DNA from 3 places in the Anoxybacillus ayderensis genome. Region 2 is predicted to be linked to each of the others. Evidence: riboswitches for the same ligand, from Rfam matches in the RefSeq annotation. Region 2 holds a riboswitch; each other region holds the start of a gene.
What was found. A riboswitch is a leader RNA that binds a small molecule or an ion and turns the genes downstream of it on or off. The one in region 2 is predicted to bind S-adenosylmethionine.

Region 1 (14,318 bases), 130 kb from region 2:
GAAGATTTGCGCGCGATGCAAAGCGCCCTTACGCAAATGCGCGAAGCGATTGGCGACGAAGAGCTTGGCGAAAAAGCGGACTTTTTATTTCATATGGCAATTGCCGCAGCAACGAAAAATCCGCTATTAGTGAGTTTAATGAACAACGTCTCAGGCATGATGATGGAGACGATGCGCGAGACGCGCCGCATTTGGTTGTTTGCCAAACAAGCGACGACCGAACAGCTGCTTGAAGATCATATTGCTATTTTTGAGGCGATTCGCGAACAAAACGCCGAACTTGCCCAAGAGCGAATGAAAGACCATTTAGGTCATGTCGAAAAAGTGCTGTCCGACTATATTTCTTCATAACGGAGGGGCTTCCTCCGAACGTACTCATCAGATGACCGGTTGACTAATTTGGCAATTAGATGTAAAGTGAAAAAAAGAAAACGTTTTCTTGGAGAGGGGATCGGGAATGAACGTTACATTATTTGTTACATGTTTAGTCGATTTGTTTCACGTCAACGTCGGAAAAGCGACAGTCGAGCTACTAGAGCGGCTTGGCTGTACGATTCATTTTCCCGAAGCGCAAACGTGCTGTGGACAGCCGGCGTACAATAGCGGCTATGTAAAAGAAGCGAAAGAAGCGATGAAACATATGATTCGCACGTTTGAACATGCCGAATATATCGTCACGCCATCTGGTTCATGTGCGACGATGTTTAAAGAATATCCGCACATTTTCAAAGGCGACGGTGAATGGGAAGAGCGGGCGAAACGCGTGGCCGATAAAACGTATGAATTGACGCAATTTATCGTCGATGTGCTACAAGTGGAAGATGTCGGGGCGCGGTTAAAAGGAAAAGCGACGTATCATACGTCATGTCATATGACGCGCTTACTTGGCGTGAAAGATGCGCCGCTTGCGCTTTTGCAACATGTGAAAGACCTTGAAGTCGTGCCGCTTCCAAACGCGCACAATTGTTGCGGATTTGGCGGTACGTTTTCCGTCAAAATGGGGCCGATTTCGGAACAAATGGTCGATGAAAAAATTGAATGTATTGAACGAGTCGAAGCAGATTATTTAATCGGAGCCGATTGCGGCTGTTTAATGAACATCGGCGGGCGCATCAAGCGAAAGGGAAAGCCGATTCGCGTCATGCACATTGCCGAAGTGTTAAATAGCCGATAAAGGGGGGATTCATATGGCGATGAAAATTAACATGGGAGAATTTCACGAGAGAGTGGAAAAAGGGATTCATAATACGTTCATGCGCGGAGCGGTGGCAGGAGCGCAAGAGCGGCTGCGCACGCGCCGATTGGAAGCAGCAGCGGAGCTCGGCAATTGGGAACAATGGCGCGCGCTTGGGGAAGAAATTCGTCAACATACGCTCGAAAACTTAGATTATTATTTAATGCAATTAAGTGAAAATGTAAAAAAGCGCGGGGGGCATGTGTTTTTCGCGCAAACGGCAGAAGAAGCGAACGACTACATTTGCCGCGTCGTCGAAAGCAAACAAGCGAAAAAAATTGTGAAATCAAAATCGATGGTGACCGAAGAAATTCATATGAACGCCGCCCTTGAAAAACTCGGATGCGAAGTCATTGAAACAGACCTTGGCGAATACATTTTGCAAGTCGATGACCACGATCCGCCATCGCACATCGTCGCGCCTGCGCTTCATAAAAATAAAGAACAAATTCGCGACGTATTTAAAGAAAAGCTGGCGTATACAAAAACAGAAAAGCCAGAAGAATTGGCGCTTCATGCGCGCCATATGCTTCGCAACGAATATATGACGGCAGATGTCGGCATTACCGGATGCAACTTTGCCGTTGCGGAAACAGGTTCGATCACGTTAGTCACGAACGAAGGAAACGCCGATTTAGTGACCGCTTTACCGAAAACACAAATTACGGTCATGGGAATGGAGCGCATCGTACCGACGTTTGAAGAAATGGAAGTGCTCGTCAGCTTACTGACACGAAGCGCCGTCGGGCAAAAATTGACGAGCTACATTACGGTATTAACAGGTCCGCGCGATGAAGGGGAAGTGGACGGACCAGAAGAATTTCACCTCGTCATTGTCGACAACGGACGTTCCGATATTTTAGGAACGGAATTTCAACCGGTGTTGCAATGTATTCGTTGTGCGGCTTGCGTCAACGTTTGTCCGGTATACCGTCATATCGGCGGTCATTCGTACGGTTCGATTTATTCCGGACCGATTGGGGCCGTCTTGTCGCCGCTTCTTGGTGGCTATGACGACTATAAAGAGTTGCCGTATGCATCGACGTTATGTGCAGCTTGTACAGAAGCATGTCCGGTCAAAATTCCGCTCCATGAACTGTTGTTAAAACATCGGCAAACGATTGTTGAACGGGAAGGAAAGGCGCCGATTTCGGAAAAGTTAGCGATGAAAGCGTTCGGGCTTGGCGCGGCATCGTCCATGTTGTATAAACTCGGTTCAAAAATTGCACCGACGGCCGTCAATCCGTTTACAGTAAACGACCGCATTTCGAAAGGCCCAGGGCCGTTAAAAGCATGGACGGATATTCGCGAATTTCCAGCGCCAGAAAAAGAACGGTTTCGCGACTGGTTCAAACAAAGGGGGGAAGAGTAATGGAAGCTTTTTTACAACGCCTCGCTTCTCGTCTTGGACGTGATATGCCTGCATTTGTTGAACGTCCGCAATGGAAACATGCGCCGCAACAGACGGTATTTCAAGGGTATAGTCAAGACGAGTTACTTGATGAATTAAAAAAGCAATGTACCCGCATTCATACGACGCTCGTGGAAACGACAACAGATGGGCTCTGTCACACGATCGAACAAGTCATTGACGCCCATGGCGGCGGACCGATCGTTGTCGCAAATGATGAGCGATATGAACAAGTCGGTTTATCTTCGTTTTTAAAAAGAGAAGATGTGCACGTATGGGACGTATCGCTCGGACGAGCAAACATTGAAGCAGCGGAAAAAGCGAACATCGGTATCACATTTAGCGACATAACGTTAGCGGAATCCGGAACGGTCGTGTTGCTTAATGATCGCAACCAAGGGCGGACGATTAGCTTTTTACCGAAAACGTACGTGGCGATCATTCCGAAAAGTACAATCGTTCCGCGCATGACGCAAGCGGCGCGCCTCATTCGCGAACAAAAACATGTTCCGTCATGCATCAATTTCATTACAGGTCCAAGCAACTCCGCAGACATTGAAATGAATTTAGTCGTTGGGGTACACGGACCGATGAAAGCGACATATATCGTGATTACCGATCAATGAGCAGCGAATGAGCTGCTCTTTTTTAATCCGATCAGATTAGTAAAATTTTCAGAATGTTAAGAAGGAATGAAAACAGATGTAGCGAATATACATGATATGAAGAGGGAGTAGTGGGGAGGGAAAGCGTTTGAGTTTGAAAGATATGATGGAGGAATCCGTATTCGTTCAGCTTTCAAAACGAGAGAAAGAAGCGATCGATGAGCGAATGAGTCGGTATGATTTTATGTTGCAACAAGTGACAGATGCGATGATTATTGTGAAAGATGACGGGGCGTTCGTTGACGTCAACGATGCGGCGTGCCGTTTATTTCGTACGCCAAAAGAACAACTGTTGCGAAAAAAATTTCAAGAATATTTATACCTTGTACCTGAACATATTTTTCAATTTCAAAAGCAAATGTTGCGCAAATTTGGGGCGTACGATGATGAACTCGTCGTCCGTTTAGCCGATGGTGAATTGAAACATGTGCAACTATTTATGCGCCGCCATCAAAAGCAACAATTTGATTTATATATCATCCGTGACATTTCCTCGAAAAAAGCGCTTGAGCGTGAACGAACGATTAACGAAACGTTATTTAAAGATTTGTTTAATCGCGCAGGCGACGGCATCGTTATTTTTGATGGACAAGGTCGCTTCATTGACGCCAATCCTTCCTTTTGTGCAAGCGTCAACGTAAAAAAAGAAGATTTGTTCAAGCTTTCGATGCAAACATTTATTCCGATTGAATATCACGATTTATTCGATCAACTGTTGCTTACGTTAAAACGAAACGGAACGGTATCAAGCGAGCTTCCATTTATTTTAGGCGACGGCATGCAAAAGTTGTTTGAATTGACGTTGACAGCGAACGTGCATAGCGGCTTTTTTATGGCGATTATGCGCAACGTGACAGAAAAACGAAACATGGAAATGAACTTACAGCGAAGCGAAGAACGATTTCGCGCCATTTTTGAACAAGCGCACGAAGCGATTATTATTTGCGATGATTTTGGAAACATTTTGCGCGCCAATCCAGCCGCAAGCCGAACGTTTGAGCTACCGCTTCACGATCTCGTCCATGCGAACTTATTGCAGTTTATCGATGGAAAAAATAAAAAAGTGCGCGACGTGCTGCGCCAATTTTTCCGCGATGGGCAAATTCGCGATGAACTGACGTTTCATATGCCAAATGGCGAAACAAAACAGCTTGAATTTACATCGAAAAAAGGCGCCATTAACGGCTACCATTTAACGATTTTTCGCAACGTCAGCGAACGAAGAAAAATGGAAAAGCAGTTGCGCGAACAAGAACAAAAGTTTCGCAGCGTATTTAATCATGCGATGGACGGCATCGTGCTCATTGACGATAAACAGCGCATTTTTGATGCGAATCCTGCCGCCTGCCGCATTTTTGCCCTTCAAAAAGAACAGCTAATGAAAAAGAGCTTACATACGTTTATTGCAAGCAACGATTTAAATAAATTTCACATGTGGCTGAGAAATGAAGAAGAAGAAAAAGAGTTTGCGCTCATCGATGGCGAAGGAAAGAAAAAAATTGTGGAATTATCGTTTAAGCCAAACATTATTGAACATGTCGGGTTAATGATGGTGCGCGACATGACCGAGAAAAAAGAAATGGAAGAACAGTTGCGCAAGTCTGATACGTTAAACGTCGTCGGGCAACTAGCAGCAGGCATCGCTCATGAAATTCGCAACCCGATGACAGCGTTAAAAGGATTTATTCAACTATTGCAAGGAAGTATCGGCAATGATTGCGAACAATATGATATGTACTTCCACGTCATTATGTCAGAATTAAAGCGCATTGAGTCAATTATTACTGAATTTCTCGTGTTGGCGAAACCGCAAGCCATTCATTATGAACGAGGCGACGTGGTGAAAATTATGCAAGAAACGGTCGATTTATTAAGCGTGCAGGCGACGATGCATAACATTCAAATTGAAGCGACGTATGAACAAGTGCCGCTTATTTATTGCGAACCGAAGCAATTAAAACAAGTGTTTATTAACATATTAAAAAATGCGATTGAAGTGATGCCAAACGGCGGCACGATTACCGTTTCTGTTTCACGTGTCGAAGAAGGCATACGCATCGCCATCCGCGATGAAGGAAGCGGCATTCCGAAAGAGAAAATAAAAAAATTAGGGGAGCCGTTTTATACGACGAAAGAGCGTGGAACGGGGCTCGGCTTAATGGTCAGCTATAAAATTATTGAAGAACATGACGGGCGCATTGATGTCGAGAGCGAAGTAGGCGTTGGCACGACGTTTTATATTACCTTGCCAATTACTAATGACATGCATGAAAGAGATATAGTACAATAGACTTATATGTCAAGACAGCTAAAGAGGTGAATCGCATGTTATTTAAGCGCCTTCGTCCGTCATTAAACGAATTGCTTGAAAAAGGGACAGACTATTCGTTTCAAGGACGATTTATCGACACGTTATCATACAACCATTTTACGACTGAAGATTTCGCAAAGTTAAAACAAATTGATGAACTCATTTCACCGTACAAACAAGAGATGGTTCGTCTTTTTTATGAGGGGCTGAAACAAGTGCAGCCAGAAGCGGCAAATGCGGTGACTGAAGCGCGCATCGAAGCGTATATGAACGCCTTTTTTACGATGGAACGCAACCGCGCGTACGTCGATGAATCGCTTCGCTTTTTCCATTTGTTGCGCAAACAAAAAGTGAATGTCGGAAAATTGATCGTTGCCTTTAATCATTTGAATTTCTTTATTTTAACAACGTTGTTATCAAAAACCGCCCTTGCGCCGAAACGTTGTTTAACATTGATGGAAACGTTGCAGCGGGCGATTAATATTGAGCAACAGCTTCTCGTTGAAGTGTACACAGAAACGATGATGGAACAAATCGCAAGCGGAACAGAAATGTTGATGGAACAAAATGCGGAAATTATGTTTATTAAAGATTTACTGCAAGCGCTCGATCAACAAAATAGCGATGTACAAATGGTGACGGCGGCGACGGAAGAAATGACGACCGCCGTTTCGGAAGTGGCGCACGCGGCGACCGTCATCGCCGAAAAAACGACGACATCCGTTGAACAGGCGGAAAAAGGGCAACAAATGATGACGGAAGCGTTTGAAGAAATTATGGAAACGTCCGAACAGTTTACGAACATGGTTGATCGTTTTGAACATTTACAACAACATTTAAGCGCGATTGAAAAAGTGATGCAGCTTGTCAACGGCATTGCGGATCAAACGAATTTACTCGCGTTAAACGCTTCGATTGAAGCGGCACGTGCAGGGGAATACGGAAAAGGATTTTCCGTCGTTGCGGAAGAAATTCGGAAGCTTGCCGATCATACGGTACAATCGCTCGGCGAAGTGCAACGAAACGTCGGAGAGTTGCGGACGATTTCATCGGAAGTATCATCGGCCATTTATTCAACGTCATCGACGATTCGTCAAGCGGTTCGTCAAGCGCAAGAAGCGATGCCTTTATTAAACGAAATCGTATCAGCGATGGGCGACATTCAAGATAGTACAAATACGAATGCTGCGGTTGCTGAACAACAAGCGGCGGCTGTCGATGAAATCGCAAACCGAATGGCATCGATTGCCTCATTAACAGAATACGTTCGCGAGCTTGGTGAAAAAACAGGAAAGACGGTTCATGCGTTAAGCAAAGCGATCGACCGTTTCCGTTTACATTTAGTTAACGAAAACAATATTAAACTATCTGCGAAAGCGTTATTGCATTTAGCGAAAACGGATCACTTATTATGGAAATGGCGCATTTACAATATGATTGTCGGCTACGAAACCGTTCGTCCAGAAGATGTCGCTTCTCACCATCAATGCCGATTAGGAAAATGGTACTTTGATGAACAAACGAAAAAACAACTGAAAGGCACACCAGCGTATGAAAAGCTCGATGCCCCTCATGAACGTGTGCACGTCGCGGCGAAAAAAGCAGCGGAAGCGTACGCAAAAGGCGATATAAAAGGTGCCGAAGCGCAACTGCAAGAACTCGAACAAGCATCGACCGAAGTCATTCGTCTTATTGATGAACTAATGGAAAAAGTAGAAAAAGAACGGACGTTTGAAACCCACCTTGCGTAAGGTGGGTTACTTTTTTACAATATGGGACAACGCAAGTGCGAAAATTAAAATCGTTCCTTTTATTATATCTTGGGCGTAGTACGGCACGTTCATCATCGTCAGCCCGTTTAACAACACCCCGATTAAAATTGAACCAAGCAGCGTGCCGATGACGTTCGGTTTGCCTGCGCCAAAGACGGAAAAGCCGATAAAGGCGGCAGCGACGCCATCCATTAATAACGATGCCCCTGCCGATACTTGTCCGGTGCCGATGCGCGAAGCAAGAACAATGCCGCCTAAAGCAGCGAACAGTCCGCTAATCATATACGCAACCGTGCGGTAACGATCGACGGGAATGCCGGTGAGCCTTGCTGCTTCGCGATTTTCGCCCGTCATATAAAACAAGCGACCGAATTTCGTATACGTTAAAAAAAGATGAGCACAAACGATGACAAAAAGCATAAGCAACACAGAAAATGGGATGCCAAACAGCTCTCCTTGTCCGATAAATAAAAACGATGGAATAAATTTTCCCGGCGCCGTTCCGCCTTCTGGGAGCGGCATGTCGTTGTAAATCGAAAATCCTTTCGTATACGTCAATTGTACGCCGTTAATGATATACATGACCGCTAACGTCGCCAATAAATCGGGCAAGCGAAGGCGAATGATGAGAAAGGCGTTCAGCAATCCAACGAGCACGCCGAGAAGAAGCGGAACGATGAGCGCGACGAACAGCTCTTGGCGATGTAAAACGAGCGCGGAGGCGCTTGCGATTGTCGCTAAACTGACCGTTGAGCCGACCGATAAATCAAATCCATCGACAATTAATGAAAACGTAATGCCGATCGCAACGAGCGTGACGATCGAAATCGAACGTAAAATGTCGCTAAAGTTTGCATACGTAAAAAACGAATCGAGCGTGATGCTGAAAAAACTAATGACGACAACGATGGCGATGATCGTTCCGTATTTGTATAAAAACTTCATCTCATGTCACCTCCTGTTGTATCATGGACGAGCTGTTCGTATGTCGCTTCTTGGGCGTCTATTTTTTTGATGAAACGACCGTCGACCATGACGTAAATCGTATGTGCAATGCGAAGCAGCTCTTGAAACTCGTTCGTGAAATAAATGATCGCTTTTCCTTCTTCAGCAAGCGAGCGAATGATCGAAAATACTTCTTCTTTCGCGTGCACGTCAATGCCTTTTGTCGGCTCGTCAAAAAGAAATACGTCGCTGTTCGTTTGCAGCCATTTGCCGATGACGACTTTTTGTTGATTGCCGCCGCTTAAGTTTTTTGCCAAGGCGGCCGGCGAGGATGGACGAATATGTAACGATGAAATGAGCGATGTCGCGATCGTGCGCTCGCGTCGTTTATGAATCCATTGCCATTTCGAAATGTTCGACAATAGGCGCACCGTCAAATTTTTTTCTACCGTTTCGTTCATAAATAATCCTTGTTTTCGGCGCTCTTCTGGAATGAGACAAACGCCTGCTTCGATCGCATCTTTTGGCGATGTCCACGTTTGTTTTTTCCCGCGCACGATGCGTTCCCCTGTCGTGTTCACATGGGCGATGATGCTTTCTGCTAATTCTGTTTTTCCTGCGCCGACGATGCCGGCAATGCCGACAATTTCCCCGCGTCGTACAGCAAGGTCTACCGTCGTTTTCGTTTTTGGAATGTATAGTTGTTTCACTTCAAATATCGTTTCTTCACTTTTTTCCCGCGCAAAAGTGTTGCGCGTCTCCGGTTGCCGCCCGACCATATGGCGCACGATTTGTTCCGTCGGAAGCGATACATCACCTTCATATACAACTGTGCCGTCGCGCAAAATCGTCATCCGGTCGCAAATGCGTTTTACTTCGTGCAATTTATGCGAAATGTAAATAAACGACACGCCTTGTGCTTTTAATTGTTCAATCATCGCAAATAGCCGTTTCGTTTCTTCTTCGCTTAACGAGGCGGTCGGCTCGTCTAAAATAATGTAGCGAGCGGAAGAAGAAAGGACGCGAGCGAGTAAAATAAGCTGTTTTTCATGGAGCGAGCACGTTTGGACGGACGCATCAGGCGACACATGCGCCAAACCGACGCGCTCAAGAAGTTGTAACACAAACGCCCGCTTGTTCGTTTTTGAAAACAACATGTTCGGTTGTTCAACAATTTGTTCAGCGAGCACATTTTCATATACGGATAGGGCAGGGAATAACGCCGCATCCACTTCTTGCACGACATGTCCGATGCCCGCTCGCTTCGCATCTCGCGGGGAAGAAAACGTATACGACCGTCCGTCGATGTCAATCGCTCCGCTCGTTGCTTGCAGGTGACCAGCTAAAATGTTCATTAACGTGCTTTTTCCTGCGCCGTTCATACCTAAAAGGGCGTGAACTTCGCCCGGTTGGACATGGAAGTTCACGCCGTTTAATACGGTGACATCGCCAAACGAATGGACGATTTGTTTCATAGAAAGCCCGCTCATTGTTTTTTCACCTGTTGTTCGAGCGTTTTCATCCATGGAGAGACAGCGACGTTTGATTGTCCCCAGCCTGAAATGTAGTTGTGCAGTTCGCCCATCGACACTTGTTGATCTGGTAAGTCGGAACGTTTCACTAAATGCGGTTCAAGTGAATAAATGTTTGGCGTTTTTTCCCCTGCAATTTTTTGATACGCAAAGCGCACTTGCACGCGTCCGACTTCCGCTGGATCGGTTGCTGTCGTTGCGACCCATGGGCTATTCGGTTGTTGAATCATTTGTAAATCTTCATCGCTTAAGTCGATGCCGTACACTTTAATTTCTGTTCGACCTGCTTGTTGAATGGCGCGCGTTGCTCCTTTGGCGAACTCGTCCCACGTCGCAAACACCGCATCAATATCGCCTTTGTTCGGATATTTTTTCAAAATTGCTTCCATTTGCGTTTGTGTATCTAAAGCGGTGTTTGCGCTCGCTGTACCGAATTTTGCGACTTCTTTTATGTTCGGATATCGTTTTTGAAACGCTTCGTAAATGACGTGGCGCCGTTCCATCGGCGTAAAGCCGCCGACCCAAATCGTGACGATTTCGCCTTCACCGTTTAAATCTTCCGCTAACGTTTTTAACGTTTTCCATGCTAAGCTGTAATCGTCTTGGTCAATGACAGTGACACTCGGAATGTTTAAATCATTATCAAACGCGACGACGTGAATGCCTTTTGCTAGCGCTTTTTCCACAGGGGCTTTTAGCGCATCCGCCCGTCCATGGTCTAATAAAATCGCATCGACGTTTTGGTTAATCGCCGTTTCGACGTACGATGCCATTTTCGTTAAATCGTTATCCGCGTTATAAATTTGCACGTCGCCGCCAAATTTTGCGACTTGTTCTTTCACACCTGCGATATATTGCGATGAAAAGGTGCCGATCGACATTTGCATAATAGCGGCAATTTTAATCGGTTTGTTTAGTGCGGCTGGAATGTCCGCTCCTGTTGTTTCATTCGTTTGTTTCGTTTCTTCTTTCGGTTGTTGTGCCGGTTTAGAAACGGCATCTTGTTCGTTCGTGCATCCGGCTAATAGCGCCAAAAGAAGCACGAAGGCAAGCCATACATTTCTCATGCGAATACCTCCTCAAATAATGTCGGCAGTTTTGTTGCGTAATCGCCAAAAATGATGCCTTTTTCGGTAATAATGCCGGTAATGAGTTCATGCGGTGTGACGTCAAAGGCAGGGTTGTAGACGTTCACATTCGGTGCGATACGCACGCCGCCGATATGCGTCACTTCTTCTTTAGCGCGTTCTTCAATCGGAATGTCGTCGCCTGTTTTCGTCTGTAAGTCGATCGTTGAGAGCGGGGCGGCGACGTAAAATGGGATGTTGAACGCTTTTGCTAAAATGGCTAGACCGAACGTGCCGATTTTGTTTGCTGTGTCGCCGTTTGCGGCGATGCGATCCGCGCCGACGATGACAGCGGAAATGCGTTTTGCTTTCATCGTTTGCGCGGCCATGTTGTCGGTAATAAGCGTCACATCGACGCCGGCTTGTGAAAGCTCCCAAGCGGTGAGCCGTGCCCCTTGCAAGACAGGTCGCGTTTCACACGCATACGCATGAAGCGTCATTCCTTTTTCTTTCGCTAAATGAAACGGAGCAAGCGCCGTTCCGTAGCGCGCCGTCGCAATCGCCCCGGCATTGCAAATCGTCATGATGCGATCGCCGTCTTGAAAAAGGGAAAGGGCATGTTCGCCGATGCGGCGGCATACGTCTTCATCTTCTACTTGAATGCAAATCGCTTCATGAATGAGCGTCGTTTTCGCTTCGTTGACGGATTTTGCTTGCGCGACGCTTTTCATAAGCCGATCAAGCGCCCAAAATAAGTTGACAGCGGTCGGACGCGAGCTAGCTAAATAGTCGCGGTCGCGCTTTAACTCGGCATGAAATTGCGCTAAGTCGTCTGTCTCATACGATTTTGCCGCAAGCGCTAAGCCGTAGGCGGCAGTCGTGCCGATTGCCGGCGCCCCGCGCACTTTTAACGTCACGATCGCATCCCATACGTCTTTTATGTTTTTTAATTCCAAATATTCCGTCTTATGAGGCAACGCTTGTTGGTTTAAAATTGTGATATGTGTATCGTGCCATTGTACAGATTTCATTGTCTTCCTCCTAGCTGTTCACATGTACCGTTTGTTGCACAAGTTGTTTGATCGCCTGAATCGGCAATTGTTCACGCTGTACGATCAGCGCACGTCCGAGGCGAAGCGCGTGACGTTTCACATCAAGTCGGCGCTCAAGCGGCAATTCGTCAACGTCTGCGACATGGGCTAAACCGATCGTTCGGCGAATGACTTCACAGCCAGCAAATCCAATCGCTTCGATCTTTGCATCGTGAAGCACGTCTTGAAGCACGCCAGAAATTTGCGCATACGGTTCATCGCTTTCACGCCAAAGTTCAGAAAATGTGCGAACAAACACGTCCCACGTTTTTTCGATATGATGAAAGAGCGGTTCGCGGTCACGTTCATCGCGAGCGAGAGCGTTTAACAGCAAATTAGCGAAAAATTGCCCAAGATCAAAGCCGATCGGACCGTAAAATGCAAATTCTGGGTCGATCACTTTCGTTTCATCATCGCTTGCAAAAATGCTTCCCGTATGTAAATCGCCATGAAGCAAGACGTCCGCTTTCGTTAAAAAGAGCCGTTTCAGTTTTGCGGTTTCGCATTTTAACACGTCATCTTGCCAAAGTTGCTCGACATCTGCGCGAAGTTCCGCTTCAAAGTTATTTGTGTCATGGTCAAAAAACGGGTCGGTCAATACGAGATCTTCTGTAATTTTACAAAGTTCAGGGTTTGTAAATTGTTGTGCGAGTTTCTTTTTTTGTTGTTGGTTCATGCCGAAATCAGACGTGTAAAACGCCGTTTTTGCGATAAATTCACCGATATGTTCCGAAAGTTTTGGAAACGTTTTTCCTTCGATCAGCCCGCGACGAGCAATTTGTAAATGTGATAAATCTTCCATCACCGTAATTGCTAAAGACTCATCAGAATAGTATACTTTCGGAACGTATTGAGGGACGTAGCTTGCGAATGTGCGCAACGCTTGGCTTTCGATCGTCGCTCGTTTTAACGTAAGCGGCCAGCTTTCGCCGACGACTTTCGCATACGGCAACGCTTGTTTGATGATGATGCTGTCGTTTGTGCGCTCGTTGACGATGCGAAACACGAGATTTAAGTTGCCATCGCCAATTTCTTGGCATGAAAGAAGCGCATCTTTCCCAAAAAGCCCTAACCGAACAGCAAGGGCGATCGCTTTTTGTTCTGTTAACGGTTCGTACATATGGATTCCTCCCTTAGCATAAATAAAAAACCTCTTTCGCTGAACGAAAGAGGTTTGAAGTTTGCTTCGCACCTCTTATCTCTCAGCCTATTGCTGCAAGAATTAGCACCGTGCGTTACCGCCGGTTGCCGGGCTTCATCGGGCTCGTCCCTCCACCTGCTCTTGATAAGAGTGTTTATCGTTATTTGAATGTTTTTAACAGTGAAAAAGTTTCGTGAATTCGCTTGATTCGAATCATACATCGCTTTATGCTCGTTTGTCAATCCTTTTTTTCAAAAATTTTATACACGTCTGGGCGACGATCAGCAAAAATCGGGATGCGCCCGCGCACATGTTGCACTTCACTTATGTCAATATTCGCCGAAATGATCGCTTCTTGTTCGTCCCCTTCAGCAAGAACATTTCCCCACGGATCGATGATCATCGAATGGCCAGCAAATGTGTTGTTCGGATCTTTTCCTGCGCGGTTGCAAGCGACGACGTAACATTGGTTTTCAATCGCTCTCGCCATTAACAACGTGCGCCAATGATGAAGGCGAGCGAGCGGCCACTCCGCGACGACAAATAGCACTTCGGCCCCGTGTAATGTATGAGCGCGAATCCATTCTGGAAAACGAATGTCATAACAAATGACGCCTGCGCACGTCGTGTGAGCAAGCTCGAATACACCTAACGTTTCGCCAGCTTGCAAATACGTATGTTCATCCATCAATTTGAACAAATGAAGTTTACTATATTCGCTGACGACATGACCATGTCGGTCGACGACATACATCGTATTCGTCATTTGTTTGTCCGTTTTTTTTGCTACCGATCCGCCGACAATATGCACATCGTACGTGCGCGCAAGCGAGGAAAGAAACGTTTTTGTATCTTCGCCGTTTTCGTCGGCGATGTCCGTTAATCTCGTTAAATCGTAGCCTGTCGTCCATAGTTCTGGCAAAACGACGACGTCGACGTCACGCGCCATTTGTTCCATGTAGCGCACGATCGTTTGTTTGTTTTTTTCAGGCGCTCCAAACGCAATGTCCATTTGTATGCAAGCAATGTTCATTTCATTCACCTCGAAAAATTTTCTTTACATTTTGATTTTTACGATATATGATACATGACTAGAATTTCAACCTTTTTGTGAAGTAGGTGTGCGAAAAATGAAAACATTTCCGCAAT
Region 2 (7,960 bases):
GGTTCAATATGTGAAAGCGGAATGTCTTTTAATATATGTTTTTCTGTATCGGTCGGCACGTAAATCGGTGCCCGCTTCACATTTGACTTTGTCATGACAGCGACTGCGCTTTGCTGTTCGATTGTTTGTTTCGTTTTTTCTTTTTTCTCATAAGAAATGTCTTGCTGGACGATACGGTTGGCAAGCGTCAATCCTTCCATCGCATCTTTGGCGTATAACACGATGCCGTCGTATTCTGGCGCGATTTTCGTATCGGTAAATTTCCGTGAAAGAGCGGCACCGCCAACTAAAATTGGCAAGGAGATGCCCGCTTGTTTTAAGTCTTGGGCGGTGAGCACCATTTGTTGAGCTGATTTCACAAGCAGCCCAGATAAGCCGATCATGTCTGGCTGTTCGTTTCGCACCGCTTCGATGAGCTGTTGTGGCGTGACTTTAATGCCTAAATCGACGACGTGAAACCCGTTGTTACTTAAAATAATATCGACTAAATTTTTTCCGATGTCGTGCACATCGCCTTTGACTGTTGCGAGCAGCACTTTTCCTTTGACGCTCGTTTCGTTTTTTTCCATATACGGCTCTAAAAAGGCGACAGCCGCTTTCATCACTTCTGCGCTCTGTAACACTTCCGCGACGATGAGCTGATTATCGTTAAATAGGCGACCGACTTCGTCCATTCCGTTCATCAGCGGACCGTTAATAATGTCAAGCGGGCTGTACGTTTGTAAGGCGAGCGTCAAGTCTTCGATGAGCCCGTCTTTCGTTCCTTCAATGACGTATGTGGCAAGCCGCTCTTCTAACGTCATATGGACGTTTGTTTGTTTCGGTTGTTTCGTTTTATCGCGGTAAAATTGAATAAATGCGTTTAACGTTTCATCGTTTGTGTGAAATAACAACGCCTCTGCTAAGCGCACTTCTTCTTCAGGAATGGACGCAAACCGCTCCAATTTTTCCGTATTGACGATCGCGTAATCGAGCCCTGCTTGCGTGCAATGGTATAAAAAGACGGAGTTTAACACTTCGCGTCCGACAGGTGGCAAACCAAATGAGACGTTGCTAATGCCGAGCATCGTTAAGCAGTTTGGCAAATGTTGTTTAATGAGACGAATGCCTTCGATCGTTTCTTTTGCTGCGCCAATATATTGCTCATCTCCAGTGCCAATCGGGAAGACGAGCGGATCGAAAATAATGTCGTGCGGTGAAACGCCATATTTATTGACGAGTAAATCGTATGAACGAAGGGCGATGTCCAGCTTTCGTTTCGCTTCAATCGCCATTCCTTGTTCGTCAATTGTGCCGACGACGACTGCTGCACCGTATTGATGAAGAAGCGGAATAATTTTTTCAAACCGTTCTTCCCCGTCTTCTAAGTTAATGGAGTTAATAATCGCTTTTCCTTGGGAATACGATAACGCACAGGCGATGACGTCTTCATCGGTCGAGTCGATGACGAGCGGCACTTTCACTTTTTTCACGACTTGTTGAATAAATTGCTCCATATCTTCTTTTTCATCGCGGTCAGGGTCCGCTAAACAAATGTCGATGACGTGCGCTCCATTTTTCACTTGTGCGCGCGCAATTTCCGCCGCTTCTTCGTATTTGCCTTCCGCGATGAGCCGTTTAAATTTACGTGAGCCAATGACGTTCGTTCGTTCCCCGACAAAAAGCGGACGCATCGTTTCATCATATATCAACGCATCAATGCCAGACACAGCGTGCATGGCAAACTGTTTTGGGATCACGCGCGGCGGAATGTCGCGAACAGCTTCCGCGATGGCGCGAATATGTTGTGGCGTCGTGCCGCAACAGCCGCCGACAATGTTTAACCATCCTTTTTCAGCAAATTGGCGAATTTTTTTCGCAAGCATGTCTGGCGTTTCGTGATAATGTCCTTCTTCGTCAGGAAGCCCAGCGTTCGGATAACAGCTGACGGCCGTGTTCGCTAATGAAGCGAGCGAGCGCAAATGGTCGGTCATAAATTCCGGACCTGTGGCGCAGTTTAAACCGACGGCAAAAGGTTTCATATGTTGAATGGAAATAAAAAACGATTCGATCGTTTGCCCGGCAAGCGTCGTTCCCATCGGTTCAATCGTTCCAGAAATCATTAGCGGCACTCGTTTTCCGACCGCTTGAAACGCTTCAGTAATACCGAGAAAGGCGGCTTTGACGTTTAATGTATCTTGGCACGTTTCTAACAACAATAAATCGACGCCGCCAAGTAATAGCCCGCGCGCCTGTTCTTCGTATGCGGAAACGAGCTCCGCAAACGTCGCTCCGCCTGTGACAGAAAGCGTTTTTGTCGTCGGGCCCATCGAGCCGGCAACGAAGCGCGGCCAATCGGTTGTCGTATATTTTTCCGCTGCTCGTTTCGCAAGTTTAGCTGCTTCGATATTTAACTCAAGCGCTAAATGGCCGAGGTCATATTCGTCTAGTACGATGCGCGTTGCCCCGAACGTATTCGTTTCGACAATGTCAGCTCCTGCGGCAAAATATGCTTCATGAATGTGAGAAATGACGTGTGGGGCAGTGATCGTTAAATATTCGTTACATCCTTCATATGCTTCACCGCCAAAATCGTCTGCGGTTAAGTTGGCGGCTTGGATCATCGTCCCCATCGCTCCATCAATAATTAAAATTTTCTTTTCAAGCTGTTCAAATAAACTAGCCATGATAAACCGTCCTTTCTTTTGCGAGCCGCTCTTTTTCATGAATGTAGCGAACGAGTTCGACCGTCATATCGTAACGTAAAAATGGTGTAATTAAATAAATGCCTTGGAATAAATCGAACGCGGCATCGATGAGCGCTTTTGCGATCGCTAATCCTTCTTTTGTTGATTGAACACGGTCGTTTGCGCACATGGCCATGCGGTTGCGAATGTCGTCAGACAATGTAATGCCCGGCACTTCGTGATGTAAAAAGTCAGCGTTGCGCGCGCTTGTGAGCGGCATAATGCCGATGTAAATGGGCGTCGGTAAATGTTTCGTCGCTTCATACACGTCTTCGATTTGTTTTTCGCTATAAAGCGGCTGTGTTAAAAAGTAGTGCGCCCCGCATTCAATTTTTTTCTCGAGCCGCTTCACCGCTTTATCTAAATGGCGTACGTTCGGGTTAAAGGCGGCAGCGATCGAAAAGTTCGTTTTTTGTCCGAGCGGTTTTCCTGAGTACGAAAGCCCTTCGTTAAATTGGCGAATTAACGAAATGAGGTCAAACGATGATAAATCGTAGACGGACGTTGCGCCCGGAAAGTCGCCTACTTTTGACGGATCGCCTGTTAAAGCGAGCACGTCGGTCATGCCGAGCGTATGAAGCCCCATTAAGTGCGACTGCAAGCCGATTAAGTTTCGATCGCGGCATGTAATATGAATGAGCGGGCGCATGCCGAGCTGTTGTTTGACGATCGTGCCGACAGCGACGTTGCTAATGCGCGGTGTCGCAAGCGAATTGTCGGCAAGCGTTAAGGCATCAATGTTCGCTTCTTTTAACGCCTTTGCTCCTTCTAAAAATGTCGTTAAGCCGAGTTTTTTCGGCGGATCGAGCTCGACGATAATCGATCGGCGCGTGCGAGCGATGTCGGCAAGAGAAGGGGCTGTCGTTTGTTTTTCTTCTTGGACGACGATCGGATGGCGCTGTTTTACTTCTTTTTTATATACAGGTGTGCGATCGGAAAGGGCGCGAGCAATGGCCGCAATATGTTTTGGCGTCGTGCCGCAACAGCCGCCGATAAGCCGAACTCCTTGCTCGCGAAAGGCGCGCGCCGTTTCTTCAAAATATTGTTCGCTCGTTTCGTAAATAAAGCGACCGTCGCGATATTGCGGCAAGCTTGCGTTCGGATATACCGATAAAAAAGCGCGTGTTGGAATCGGCACTTCTTCAAGCGAGCGCAACATATGGTACGGGCCGAGATGGCAATTTAAGCCGACGACATCGGCACCGAGTTGTTCTAATTCGGTCAGCGCTTCGGCAAGCGGCATTCCGTGTTGCAGAACGCCGATATCGTGCAACGTGACGTGGGCGATGATCGGCAACGTCGTTTCTTTGCGAGCGATGGAAAGCACCGTTTGCAATTCTTCGAAATCGTAATACGTTTCAAGCAAAAGTCCGTCGACCCCTTCGTTTAACAACACGTACAGCTGTTCACGAAACGTCCGTTTCACTTCTTCAAGCGAAATCGTGCTTTTATTCGTGCTGCGCAGTCCTCCGATCGTACCGAGCACGTAGGCGCGCCCTTTTGCCGCTTTTTTCGCAAGTTCGACCGCCGCTTCGTTTATTTTTTTTACGTCATCTTGCAGCCCGTAACGTGCTAGTTTCACGTAGTTGGCGCCGTATGTGTTCGTTTGAATGACTTCTGCGCCTGATTCAATATACGCTTCATGAATATGGACAATTTCTTCAGGTTTTGTGACGTTTAATTCTTCAAAACAACGATCGATGCCGTGCGCATATAATAATGTCCCCATCGCTCCATCAGCGATGACGATGCGTTCTTTTAAATCATCTAACAATCCCACGTCCATTCCTCCGTTTCTTCGTTTAAAGTAAAAAAGTCTTCCCCATAAGAAGAAGACTTGACGCGCTCCTTCTTATCTTCCAAGCGAATCGCTTGTCTGGACTTAGCACCTTGACGATCGTCAGGTTGCTGAAGGTTCATCGGGCCAGTCCCTCCCCTTCTCTCGATAAGATGTTGTATGAAGTTACTCATAAATGTAACTGATTTTTTAGAAATATTCAACTATTTTATTTCAAAAAAGAAAAAGAAGGCAAAGCGCCTTCTTAACGGTAGTTGACGAATTGAACGTCAATCGGTAAATCTGCCTCGCGAATGGCGGCGATCACTTTTTGTAGGTCGTCTTTACTTTTGCCGCTGACGCGAATTTGGTCTTCTTGAATTTGACTTTTTACTTTTAAGCCTGTATTTTTAATGATTGTGTTAATTTTTTTCGCATTGTCTTTGTCGATGCCTTGGACGAGTTTCGCACGTTGGCGCACCGTTCCGCCAGATGCTGCTTCCACTTTTCCGTACTGAATGTTTTTTGTCGGCACGCCGCGTTTAATGAGTTTGCCGATGAGCACATCTTTGAGTTGCTCCAGTTTAAACTCATCGTCAGAAATGAGAATGAGTTCATCTTTTTCAAGCGAAATGTCGCTTTTGCTTCCTTTAAAGTCGTAGCGGTTTTGAATTTCTTTTAACGCGATGTTGACTGCGTTCGTCACTTCCGACAAATCGACTTTTGACACAATATCAAATGAACTTTCTTTTGACATATGAACCACCTCAGCATAAATTCGTTGTGCTTCCATTATAGTCGATTGTTGGCATACGAACAACTTTACAAAATCTTTATATTATAAAAAGTAAACAAAATGTCGGAATGTGTCGATATAATAAATGAAGCACGATTTGATCGAGAGATAAGGAGATGAGGAAATTTGATGAAAAAAATGATTTCACTCTTGATGGCATTCGTTTTGTTGCTTGCCGCAGGGTGTTCGCAAACGGGTTCTTTTCAACCGAAAGAGCGAATAAAAGTGGGCATTATGTTGTCAGACGTCGGACTCGGTGATCAGTCATTTAGCGATTCGGCGTTTAAAGGATTAATGAAGGCGCGCGATGAACTCGGCATCTTTTTTGACTACCGTGAGTTAAAAGAAACCGAGACGTATGAAAAAGGATTAACGGAGCTCGTTGAAGCAGGAAACGATCTCGTCATCGGATTAGGATTTATGGTGCAACAAGATTTAGAAAAAGTCGCGAAAAAATATCCGAAACAGCAATTCGTATTAATTGATGCGGTATCTGACCTACCGAACATTACATCGATTACGTTTAAAGAAGATGAAGGAAGCTTTTTAGCGGGCGTAGTCGCTGGCATGTTGACGAAAACGAACAACGTCGGTTTCGTTGGCGGAGCGGATGTGCCGCTTATTCGTAAATTTGCGAACGGTTTTATTCAAGGGGTAAAAGCGGTTAAACCGGAAGCGAACGTGCAAGAAGTGTATGCCGGCAATTTCGGTGATGATAAGCTTGGGGCGCAAATTGCAAAACAAATGATCGCAAATGGGGCAGACGTCTTGTATGCGGCGGCTGGATTTACAGGTGTCGGCGTGCTGCGCGAGGCGGAAATGAATAAAAAATATGCGATCGGTGTCGATAGCGACCAATATTTTTATGCGGAAAAAGCGGTTGTTACATCGATGTTAAAAAATGTCGATGTCGCATTATATACAGTCATTAAACAATACGTTGAAACGAAAGAAGTGCCAAAAGGGACGGTTCAGCTTGGCTTAAAAGAAAATGGCGTCGATTTGGCACCGATTCGCGTCGTGACGTTCACTCCAGAGCAACAAGCGACGCTTGAAAAATGGAAAGAAAAAGCGACAAACGGCATCGCAAAATAAAGGAGGAATATGATGACGATTAAACAACGATTGTTATTTCACTCATTAGCTACACCCGTCATTGCAGGGGCTATTATTGTGTTTATTATTATAAATATGCTTTCGATTCAATCGTCGAATCAAGATTTTGTGCCGCTCATGATGAAATCACAACATTTGCAGGCGGAGCTAAAAGCGACGAAACAAAGTTTAAGCAACTATGCTTACAGTCCGACAGAAGGAAATAAACAAGAAGTGATCGTTCATTTAGCGGAATCGGAAAAGTTGCTTCAAGCATTAAATAAAGGATTAACTGAGCCGTATTTTCGTTCTGCGCTTGAGCAAGCGAATAAAAAATTCGCTGAGCTTGCCAAACAATCGAATGATGCGCTTGATGCAAACGATGTAGCGGAAGTGCGCCGCCAGTCGATGCGTGCCGAAGGGGTATTGAACGATGTGTACGTCGTTAACACGTATGTGAGCGAATATTATACGTACATGCAAAAAACGTTACAAAAACAAATTGATCGCGTCATTACCGTTTCGCTTGTTGCGATTGCGGTTGTGTTATTGTTTGCAGGATTTAGCGGCGTCCGTCTTACACAAAAAATGTCGACGCCGTTGCGAAAAATTGCTGAAAACGCAAAACAAATTGCGAACGGCAATTTGCGCATTGAGCCTGTGAAGTATAATGGAAAAGACGAATTGGCCGATTTAAATGCGGCGTTTACGACAATGGCCGATCAATTGAATGTGTTGCTTCAGTCAGTTGATACAGTCAGCAAGCAAGTCGAAGCGTTTGCGAAAGAAATTGATGAAGAAACGAAGACGTTAACAGAAATTAATAACCAAGTCGCTGTATCGACGAACGAATTATCTGCAGGGGCGCAAAGCATTTCTGAAGACTTACAAAGCGCCGTACAGCTCATTGAACGAATGGAAGGAACGGTACAGGAGAACGTCGGTCGGACGGAGCAAACGGCCCGTTATAGCGATGAAGCCGTTGAAGCGATTACGCATGGTCAAGCCGCGTTAGCAGAACAAAAAGGATTTATTGATGAAAATACGAAGGCGACCGCTTCGATTGAACAATCGACTGCGCAGTTTGCGACGTATGCAAGCAAAATTCAAGATATGGCAAAAGCGGTTGCTGATATTGCAACGCAGACGAACTTGCTTGCGTTAAATGCGGCCATTGAAGCGGCGCGAGCAGGCGAAGCGGGCAAAGGATTTGCCGTCGTTGCCGAAGAAGTGCGCAAGCTTGCGGAAGAATCGTCAAAAGCGACAAGCCAAATTTTCGAAATGGTACAGCTCATTCAATTGGGGTTGACGAATGTGACAGAAGCGGTTCGTCGTGGGGTTGACATTGCCGAAGCGCAGGCGAAAGCGATTGAAACGACGACGGAGGCGTTTGCACAAATTGAAAATAAAGTGCATCATATTACGACAGATATTCAAGCGCTTGTCGTCGGCATGAACGAATCAAAAGAACTCGGCAAAAACGTTTTACAAAACGTTGAAAGCATTAGTGCGGTTGTCGAACAGTCGGCCGCAGGAAGCGAACAAATTGCCGCTTCTATGGTTGAG
Region 3 (8,585 bases), 140 kb from region 2:
AGTGCCGTACCAAGCTGCAAAACAAGGATTGTTTATGCGCACCTTTTTGCAAGAAAATAAAAACGGAATGCCGCGCTTTTCTTTAATCGTCTCGAATATGATTGCGCAACTATTCATTTTTTCAACGATTTCAAACTCGATGGCGGCAGCGTTCGATTTCGTCATTTACATTGCGACATTATCGTATCTCGTTCCGTACGTCATCGCATCCGTCTTCCAATTGAAGCTCGTTTGGACAGGAGAGACGTATCGTACGATGCAAGAACGAATGACAGACGGAACGATCGCCGTGCTTGCGACTATTTACTCCATTTGGCTTGTGAAAGCAGGAACGGCCGATATGAAAACATTTTTACTCGGCATCGCCTTGCTGGCAAGCAGCTTGCTTTTTTATCCGCTTGTTGTCAAACAACAAAGCGACGAAACGAACAAACAAAAACAGTCAGCATAACAAATCCCCCGTCATTTCGGCGGGGGGGGTATATCAAGCGGATTCGCATTGTAATTAATCACATTAAACTTAGTAAACAAAGCATATTTTGAAAAAACATGAAATACTTCAAGAATATCGTTCCTCATCTTTGGATATCCGGTATAATCTGTCCAATGAAGGGAAGCAAATTCTTTGTTTTGAAGTTTCCGATTGAGTTCCACAAATTCGAAAGTATTATATATTTTTGATGGAATTAATAATCCTGCCATTAACGTAGGTTTATCCTTTTTTGTCCCACTTTCATCCAAAAAAATATGCATCATTTCTATATTCAATACTTCTCTTTCCATCTGGTTCATTCTCCCTTGATAACAATATAGTTATGTAATATCCTCTAAGTACAGTACGTTACTCGTTCCTTGGAACGACTAGCGTGCTGTAGAATAGAAAGTAGCTCGTCCCAAGGGGCGACTGAAATCTATTCGACTACATATGTTTTTCTAATGACTAAGGTAACTCCCTTGGTCTTTTTTATTTTTCGTCCTCTATCATTTACAGAACATATTTCGACATCTTTCGTTTTCGTCCTTCCTGCCCGAGCAAAAATCCCCTTCTTACACTAATGATTTTTTCAGCCTTTTTTCACATGTTTATGTTATAATATTCCTTGAATTTCGTTTTGTCGAGGGAGTACATATGGGGAGAGAGAAAATGAGACGGTGGTTGTTGTACGTCTCGCTTGTTATTTTGCCGTGCTTTGTTGGGAGCGCATGGATTGTGCTTTGGCAAGACGAACAGCAGCAACAACAACTGCTTGAAGAAACGCGAACGTTTGCGAATATACATAAAAATGACCTTGACCGTTTTCTTGCGGAGACGACGGCTCGGCTAGAAACGTTAGCGATTGTCATGGGCAAACATATCGCGACATTAAAAAAGGAAGAAATAAACGACATATTGCAACAAATGCAAAAACAAGACGTTCGCTTTGAACGCATCTCGTTCGTTTCCGACATGACAAGTTCCACGATGTACATAGCAAAAATAACGAAACAAACGATGATCGATACCCATCAGACGACGACGATCGTCACGCCAATTATCGATGAACAAACAAATCAAACGGCTGGCTTTCTCGTTGCAAAATTGCGCACAGCGTACATGAAACATCGCATGAAAATCATTGATCCAAACGCATCCTTTCGCTTATACGATGAACACGGAACGCTTCTTCTTGCGACAAACAAACGTCAAGCATCACAACAAAAAGTAAGCGTCCATTTAAATCACGCACCGTGGACGATTGAAGCGAACGTGCCGCGCGTAAATATGAAACAAAATATACAAGCTTCCCTTCCTTATATCTTGTCGCTTATTGTGATCATCCCATCCATATTATTTGGTTGTTCATTCAATATTCGCTATTAAAACGGCAAACGATCGTCGAACGAATGGAAACGGAAGCGCAAAAGCTTGAGCTCATTGGAACACTCGCCGCAAGCACGGCACACGAAATTCGCAACCCGCTTGCTGGCATTAAAGGGTTTATTCAATTATTAAGTGAAAAACATAAAGATAACGAATCGCAACTTTATTTTTCTGTCATTCAAAACGAAATCACACGCATTAACGATATCGTCAACGAATTTTTAATTCTCGGCAAACCGACGGTACAAAAGCTTGAAATATGCGATTTAAATCATATCGTCCAAAGCATTCACCCGATGATCGAGTCGCAAGCACACTTACATAATGTTATTTATTCGTTTCAACGCGCCGATGTACCGCTTCCGATTCGTTGTTCAAAAGACCATTTAAAACAAGTCGTCTTAAATTTAGCAAAAAATGCGATAGAAGCGATGCCGCACGGTGGCGAGCTAACGATTTCTCTTGAAAAACAAGGAAGCTTCGGCATATTGCGCGTCAAAGATACAGGGTGCGGCATTCCGAAACATGTGAGCGACAAGCTATTCCAACCGTTTGTCACGTCTAAGCAAACAGGCACAGGACTTGGGCTCGTCATATGTAAACGCATTATAGACATGCACGAAGGGACGATTGACATTCATAGTATAGAAAAGAAAGGAACGACGATTACCGTTCGTTTTCCGTTAGGAGGGTGATTATGGTTGACATGCTGATCGGAAGCACGCTATCTGCACTTGCCACAGGAGCTGGCGCTGTCCCGATTTTATTTTTGTCGCGCTCGTTAACACACAAATGGCGCGACATGTTGCTCGCTTTTACGGCTGGTGTTATGATGGCGGCATCCATGCTTGGACTCATTCCAGAAGCGCTTTCTTCCGGAACGTTTTTTGCCTTAGCCGTTGGATTGTGCGTCGGTGTGCTCGCGTTAACGTTTCTTGAAAAAATCGTCCCCCACATCGACTTAGCGCATACCGAAAGCGGCATAAAAATTGACCAAAAAGCGTTGCTTGTGCTTGCGGCGATTACGCTTCATAACATCCCAGAAGGACTATCTGTCGGCGTGAGTTACGCTTCCGGCGAACAAAACCATATGGGTGATTTAATTGCGCTTGCGATCGGCTTCCAAAACGCGCCTGAAGGATTGCTCGTTGCGCTTTTTTTATTTAATCAACAAATTTCAAAAGGAAAAGCGTTTTTGATGGCAACAGGGACAGGACTGATTGAACTTGTCGCTTCCGTCATCGGCTTTTATTTAACGTCGGTCGTCGATGCGCTCGTCCCGTACGGATTAGCGTTTGCCGCTGGAGCGATGTTGTTTATTATTTATAAAGAGTTAATTCCTGAAAGCCATGGTGATGGGAATGAACAATCGTCAACGTATTCTTTTATTATCGGACTATTAGTGATGGTATTTTTAATTGAAACATTTTAAAGGATGATCCACATGTCGAAATATTATATGCTTCTTTTATTGACAAGCGCATTATGGGGAGGAAACTTTGTCGCAAGCAAATTGCTTGTCGCCCACGCCTCCCCGCTCACGCTGACGTTTATTCGCTGGACGATCGCCGTCCTTTTTTTATTTCCGATCGTGTTAAAAAAAGAACGATCCGTCCGTCTTCAAACGCGCGGCATCGTTCCTTTGATTGCGATGGGGATGTCGGGCGTCGTGTTGTTTAACGTATTTATGTTTCAAGCGCTTCGCTACACATCAGCGGATCATGTCGGTTTAATTTCAACGCTAAACCCGATGGCGATTGCGCTCGTTGCATACGTCGTCTATCGTGACAAACTGACGCTTCGGCAATGGGTGGCGATGGTCGTTTCGCTCATCGGTGTGCTCATCGTCATGACGCACGGGCAACTGCATCGTTTAGCGGATGTAAACATCGGCGATGTATGGATGATCGGAGCGGTCATCATTTGGGGCGTTTATTCATCCTGCGCCAAAGCGGTGATGACATCGTACTCTCCGCTTGCGGCGACGTTTTGGTCTGGCGTATTTGGCGTCATCGGATTGTTGCCGTTTCTTTCTTCTTTTTCCGTTCATGATGTGAACGTCTCCTTTTTGCTTGCGCTTTTATATACGAGCGTTGGGGCGACAGTGCTCGCGATGTTTCTTTGGAACGTCGGCGTCAAACGAGTTGGTGCGACGACAGCGGGCATGTTTTTAAATTTTAATCCGCTTTTTACTGCCTTGTTTGCATACATACTTCTTGGGGAAACGTTAACGCCACCACAATGGATCGGTTCATTTGTTACCATTGCAGGCGTCATATTGTTTACAAAAAAATAGAAGGGGCGTTATTCCCCTTCTTTTTCTTCATATGGATGGGCAACCCAGCCGGATGGATCGATAAATAAACGAACCGCAACGACTTGGCGATCGTCCATTAATGTAAAGAAATGCGGATTTCCTTCTGGCACAGAAATGACGTCTCCTGCTTCGAGTTGTACGTCAAAATATCCTGTTTTTTCGTCCCCTTTAATAACGAAAATGCCGTGCCCTGCGACGATTGCACGCACTTCATCTTCCGTGTGCGTATGCACTTGTTCAAATTTTTTCAATAGCTCTTCTAAATTTGGTGTTTGTTCGCATAGGGCGACAACATCCCACGCTTGATAGCCTCTTCGCTTCGCTAAATCTTCAATTTCCGATTGAAACGCTGTTAAAATGTCCGCTTTTTCTTCGTCTGTTAATACAAATTTGTTTTGAAGATGCGCTGGAAGTTTACTTGCATCCCAACGTTCGTATAATACCCCTTGTTGATTTAAAAACGCAGCGACGTTTTCCTTTCCTTCAATGACTTCACCTGTGTTGCGCACTTTAATGACTGCCATATTTCTTCCCCCTTATCGTTTTAAAAGTAATAATTTGACGTGGTACTGACATAAAAACTCGCATGCTTCTAGCCATTTTTTCGCTTCAAACGCATCTTTTCCCCAAACGGTAATGCCGTGATTGCGAATAAGTACCGCCCCTGTGCTTTCATGCACATGTTTCGCAAATTCCTTCGCCAACGTCGGAATATGTGCGAAATTCGGAATAATCGGAATGCGAAATACCGCATCTTCTTCCCATAATCCGAACGCTTTAATAATTTCTTGATTTGTAAAGACGACTTCCCCTTCATCGCCGTACCATTCCGAAATGACGTTGTTGTCAACGGTATGCACATGCAAGACGCAGCCGGCGTTCGTTTTGTTGTAAATGTGGACGTGAAGAAGCGTCTCCGCTGACGGTTTAAGAGACGTCGCTTCCGCTGGCTGTCCGTCCGCACCGACGAGTAAAAAATCTTCTGCCGTTTCTTTTCGTTTATCTTTGCCGCTTGCAGTCACAAGAAACGTGAGCGGCTCATCGCTCACTTTGAGCGACAAATTGCCGCTTGTTCCCATAAACCAATCGCGCGCCGCTAGCTCCCGTTTCACCTCGGCAAGCTCTTCCCATTTTTTTTGCCTCATGCGACCACCTCGCTTTCTTTTAACGCATTGATGACATCATAAAACGTCGCAAACGGCGTATGCGGTAAGTGAAGCTCACGGCATTTTTCAAGCAAAAAGTCGCGGGCGATGACATGATCCGCTAATTTTGCCGCCGCTAAATCCGTAATCGAATCGCCAATCACAATCGTTTTCGCTCCTTTTGGCGCGAGTTTACGAAGAAGAGACGGCTTGCAACAGCCGCATTCATTTTGACAATGTTCATCGCACGCATACGGCCACGTAATTTGAATCGTTTCACCGCGAAAGTCCGCGCGATTGCAAAAAATGCGTTCTTTTTCAATCAAACCGTCTAACAACGGATAAACGAAAAAGTCGATGCCGCCGCTGACGATATAAAGCGGAATGTGTTTTTGTTTCGTAAATGCGACAAACTCCGAAAATCCGTCGCGAATGCGGGCGTTGTCAAGCAAAAATTGCACGATTTGTTCTTTCAATGACGACGGTAAAAGAGAAAACATGCGCCCGACGCCTTGTTGTACGGAACATCTTTGTGCAAGTATATCGTCTTTGATCGCTTCCCACTCCGGTGGAGCGAACTGTTTCATAATCGCAATAATGTTATCGTTTAACGTAATCGTCCCGTCAAAGTCGCAAAAAATGACTGGCTTCATGATGCGCTCCCCCATAAATCAAGCGCTTGTCGTAACGGTTCGTTTTCTTTTGCCGCGTCATGAAGCGAACGCCCTGAAAGCACCGCTTCTACTGCGGCACGAAACGCTTGACCGCCTCCAACCGCTCCGGCCGGATGACCGTGCACCCCGCCGCCTGCGTTAATGACACAATCGATGCCAAAGTCGCGAATTAAAAGCGGCACAAGCCCCGGATGAATGCCAGCGGATGGGACAGGGAACGCGCGAACAAACGGCTCTTCTTTCGTCAGTTCATCGGCAATCGCAAGCGTCTGTTGTTTTTCAAGCGCCACGCTTCCGTACGGAGACGGGAAAAGCGAAAAATCCGCTCCTGCCATGCGCAATAGTTTGCCAAGAAGAAGCGCATAGCTCACTCCATACACGTGCGAGGAAGCGATCGCGCCGCTAAATGACGGATGCGCCATGATCGGCAAACGAATGTCATCGTCTTCGCGAAGCGCTTGCAGCACGTCAAGTCCGTATGTAAACACGTTAAACAACAACACGTCCGCGCCTAACTCCGCTGCGCGCTTCGCTTTTTCTTTTAGTTCAAACGTTTTTCCTGTTAAGTTCACCGCATATAACGTCCGATGCCCTGTTTGTTCGTACACGTCTTGTAACGCTTCTTTTCCTGCGACGATGCGTTTTTCAAACGGCGTCAAGTCGTTTTCAAACAAAATTTCATCGTCTTTCACGAGATCGACACCGCCGAGCGCTTGCAGTTTTAATTGCTCGGTCACATATCGCAAATCGCGTCCGATGACCGCTTTAAAAATGCTCATGACAAGCGGACGGTCAAAGACGCCAAGCTTTTCACGAATGCCGTCAATGCCAAAGCGCGGACCCGGAAACGCTCGTTTTAATTCGTCAGAAAACGTCAGGTCAACGAGTTTAATCGTTCCATCCAACGACAATTTGCCAAACGTCGTCGTCAAAATCGCTGGAAAATCGGCACTAAAATTAACGCTCGGATATGAAATGCGCACGAGCGCCCGTTTCAATCGCTTCCCGAAATACGTATTGACTCGCTCATCTTCCTCAAGCTGTTCAATGGACTCAACAACACCTTTATGTTTTTTCAACTGCTCTTGTTCAAGCTGCGGCAAATCGGTCCACGACCCGATAGTAAGCCCAAGCGCAATCCCTTCCGCTTTTTTCGCCAAATCTTTGTCATCATGAATCAAATATGTTGCTGTAATCATCGTGCCACTCCTTTACAAATAAAAAACCTCTTCATAAGAAGAGGCTAATTGTTCGTCTCTTCTTATCTCTCAGCCTACTGCTGCGAGAATTAGCACCGTGCTTAACGTTTGTTAAGTCGGTTGCCGGGCTTCATCGGGCTCGTCCCTCCGCCTACTCTTGATAAGAATTCGCAATGTATGGAATTTTTCAAATGGTTCATTTTTCATAAATTTAATTCGAATTATGACAGCAGTCTTTCATTTTGTCAACGATTTTTTAAAAAAGTTGTAGCCTCCCGATTCGTTCCGCCGCTTCTTTTAGCCGTTCTTCGCTTGTGAGTAGCCCTGTGCGCACATATCCTTTCCCATGCTCACCAAAGCCGATGCCTGGGGCAACAGCGACATGCGCTTGTTCAAGCAAAAGATTGGCAAACGTCTCAGACGTATATCCTTTTGGCACCGGAAGCCACGCAAAAAACGAGCCTGCTGGCGCTTGGACGTTCCAGCCGATGTCGTTTAACGCGCGAATAAACGTATTCCGTCTTGCTTCATACGTGGCGACAAGCTCCTCGACGCATTGTTGCGACTGTAAAAGCGCGACCGCTGCCGCTTCTTGAATGGCACCGAACATGCTCACATACAAATGATCTTGCAAAACGTTGATCGCTTCAATCATGCTTTCGTTTCCGACCGCAAAGCCGATGCGCCATCCTGCCATATTGTACGTTTTCGAAAACGTATAAATTTCAATGCCGACATCTTTCGCCCCTTCGACTTGTAAAAAGCTGATTGGCTTTTTCCCATCAAAACCAATCGCCCCGTACGCAAAATCGTGTACGACGGCAATGCCGTATGTTTCAGCAAACGAAACGGTTTTTTTAAAAAACGATTCCGTTGCTGTCGCACCTGTCGGGTTGTTCGGATAGTTTAAAAACATGAGTTTTGCTTCGCGGACAACGTCTTCGTTTAACTCCTCATAATCGGGCAAAAAGTCGTTTTCCGCTCGCAGCGGCATCATTTCCATGCGCGCCCGCGCGAGCACAACGCCCGACCAATAGTCCGGATAACCGGGATCGGGAACGAGCACGACATCGCCGGGGTTCAATAAACAAAGCGGCATTTCAACGAGCCCGGCTTTCCCACCAAATAAAATGGCGACTTCTTTTTCGGGATCAACCGTTACCCCATACTCCCGTTTGTAAAACGTCGCTACGGCTTCTTTCAAAAACGAATACCCGCGAAACGGTGAATATTTATGATACGCTGGCTTTGCTACCGCCTGTTGCATCGCGTTTACAATATGAGCAGGGGTCGGCTGATCCGGATTTCCTTGCCCAAGATTAATGACGTCATGCCCTTCAGCAATGACCGCATTCACTTTTTGAACGAGCGAAGCAAAAAATTGCTTCG

Region 1: another riboswitch for S-adenosylmethionine. It lies ahead of mtnK (S-methyl-5-thioribose kinase); the one in region 2 lies ahead of HNR63_RS03080 (bifunctional homocysteine S-methyltransferase/methylenetetrahydrofolate reductase).
Region 3: another riboswitch for S-adenosylmethionine. It lies ahead of mtnW (2,3-diketo-5-methylthiopentyl-1-phosphate enolase); the one in region 2 lies ahead of HNR63_RS03080 (bifunctional homocysteine S-methyltransferase/methylenetetrahydrofolate reductase).

What each region holds. Positions count from the first base shown of each region.
Region 1 is NZ_JACDUV010000002.1:276,874-291,191, forward strand. Features, by position in the region: gene HNR63_RS03755 (FadR/GntR family transcriptional regulator) at 1-351, shown strand, start outside; gene HNR63_RS03760 ((Fe-S)-binding protein) at 458-1,174, shown strand; gene HNR63_RS03765 (LutB/LldF family L-lactate oxidation iron-sulfur protein) at 1,188-2,606, shown strand; gene HNR63_RS03770 (LutC/YkgG family protein) at 2,606-3,271, shown strand; gene HNR63_RS03775 (PAS domain-containing sensor histidine kinase) at 3,414-5,600, shown strand; gene HNR63_RS03780 (methyl-accepting chemotaxis protein) at 5,636-7,372, shown strand; gene HNR63_RS03785 (ABC transporter permease) at 7,379-8,338, opposite strand; gene HNR63_RS03790 (sugar ABC transporter ATP-binding protein) at 8,335-9,828, opposite strand; gene HNR63_RS03795 (sugar ABC transporter substrate-binding protein) at 9,825-10,937, opposite strand; gene mtnA (S-methyl-5-thioribose-1-phosphate isomerase) at 10,934-11,968, opposite strand; gene mtnK (S-methyl-5-thioribose kinase) at 11,979-13,148, opposite strand; SAM riboswitch class I at 13,221-13,320, opposite strand; gene HNR63_RS03810 (carbon-nitrogen family hydrolase) at 13,408-14,202, opposite strand; gene HNR63_RS03815 (pyridoxal phosphate-dependent aminotransferase) at 14,300-14,318, shown strand, end outside.
Region 2 is NZ_JACDUV010000002.1:150,661-158,620, forward strand. Features, by position in the region: gene metH (methionine synthase) at 1-2,666, opposite strand, end outside; gene HNR63_RS03080 (bifunctional homocysteine S-methyltransferase/methylenetetrahydrofolate reductase) at 2,659-4,506, opposite strand; SAM riboswitch class I at 4,576-4,678, opposite strand; gene HNR63_RS03085 (YajQ family cyclic di-GMP-binding protein) at 4,769-5,260, opposite strand; gene HNR63_RS03090 (BMP family lipoprotein) at 5,429-6,394, shown strand; gene HNR63_RS03095 (methyl-accepting chemotaxis protein) at 6,404-7,960, shown strand, end outside.
Region 3 is NZ_JACDUV010000002.1:291,213-299,797, reverse strand. Features, by position in the region: gene HNR63_RS03860 (amino acid permease) at 1-451, shown strand, start outside; gene HNR63_RS03855 (hypothetical protein) at 463-783, opposite strand; gene HNR63_RS13835 (hypothetical protein) at 1,145-1,861, shown strand; gene HNR63_RS13830 (ATP-binding protein) at 1,837-2,556, shown strand; gene HNR63_RS03845 (ZIP family metal transporter) at 2,559-3,293, shown strand; gene HNR63_RS03840 (DMT family transporter) at 3,306-4,157, shown strand; gene HNR63_RS03835 (1,2-dihydroxy-3-keto-5-methylthiopentene dioxygenase) at 4,166-4,702, opposite strand; gene HNR63_RS03830 (methylthioribulose 1-phosphate dehydratase) at 4,715-5,323, opposite strand; gene HNR63_RS03825 (2-hydroxy-3-keto-5-methylthiopentenyl-1-phosphate phosphatase) at 5,320-5,976, opposite strand; gene mtnW (2,3-diketo-5-methylthiopentyl-1-phosphate enolase) at 5,973-7,196, opposite strand; SAM riboswitch class I at 7,256-7,363, opposite strand; gene HNR63_RS03815 (pyridoxal phosphate-dependent aminotransferase) at 7,453-8,585, opposite strand, start outside.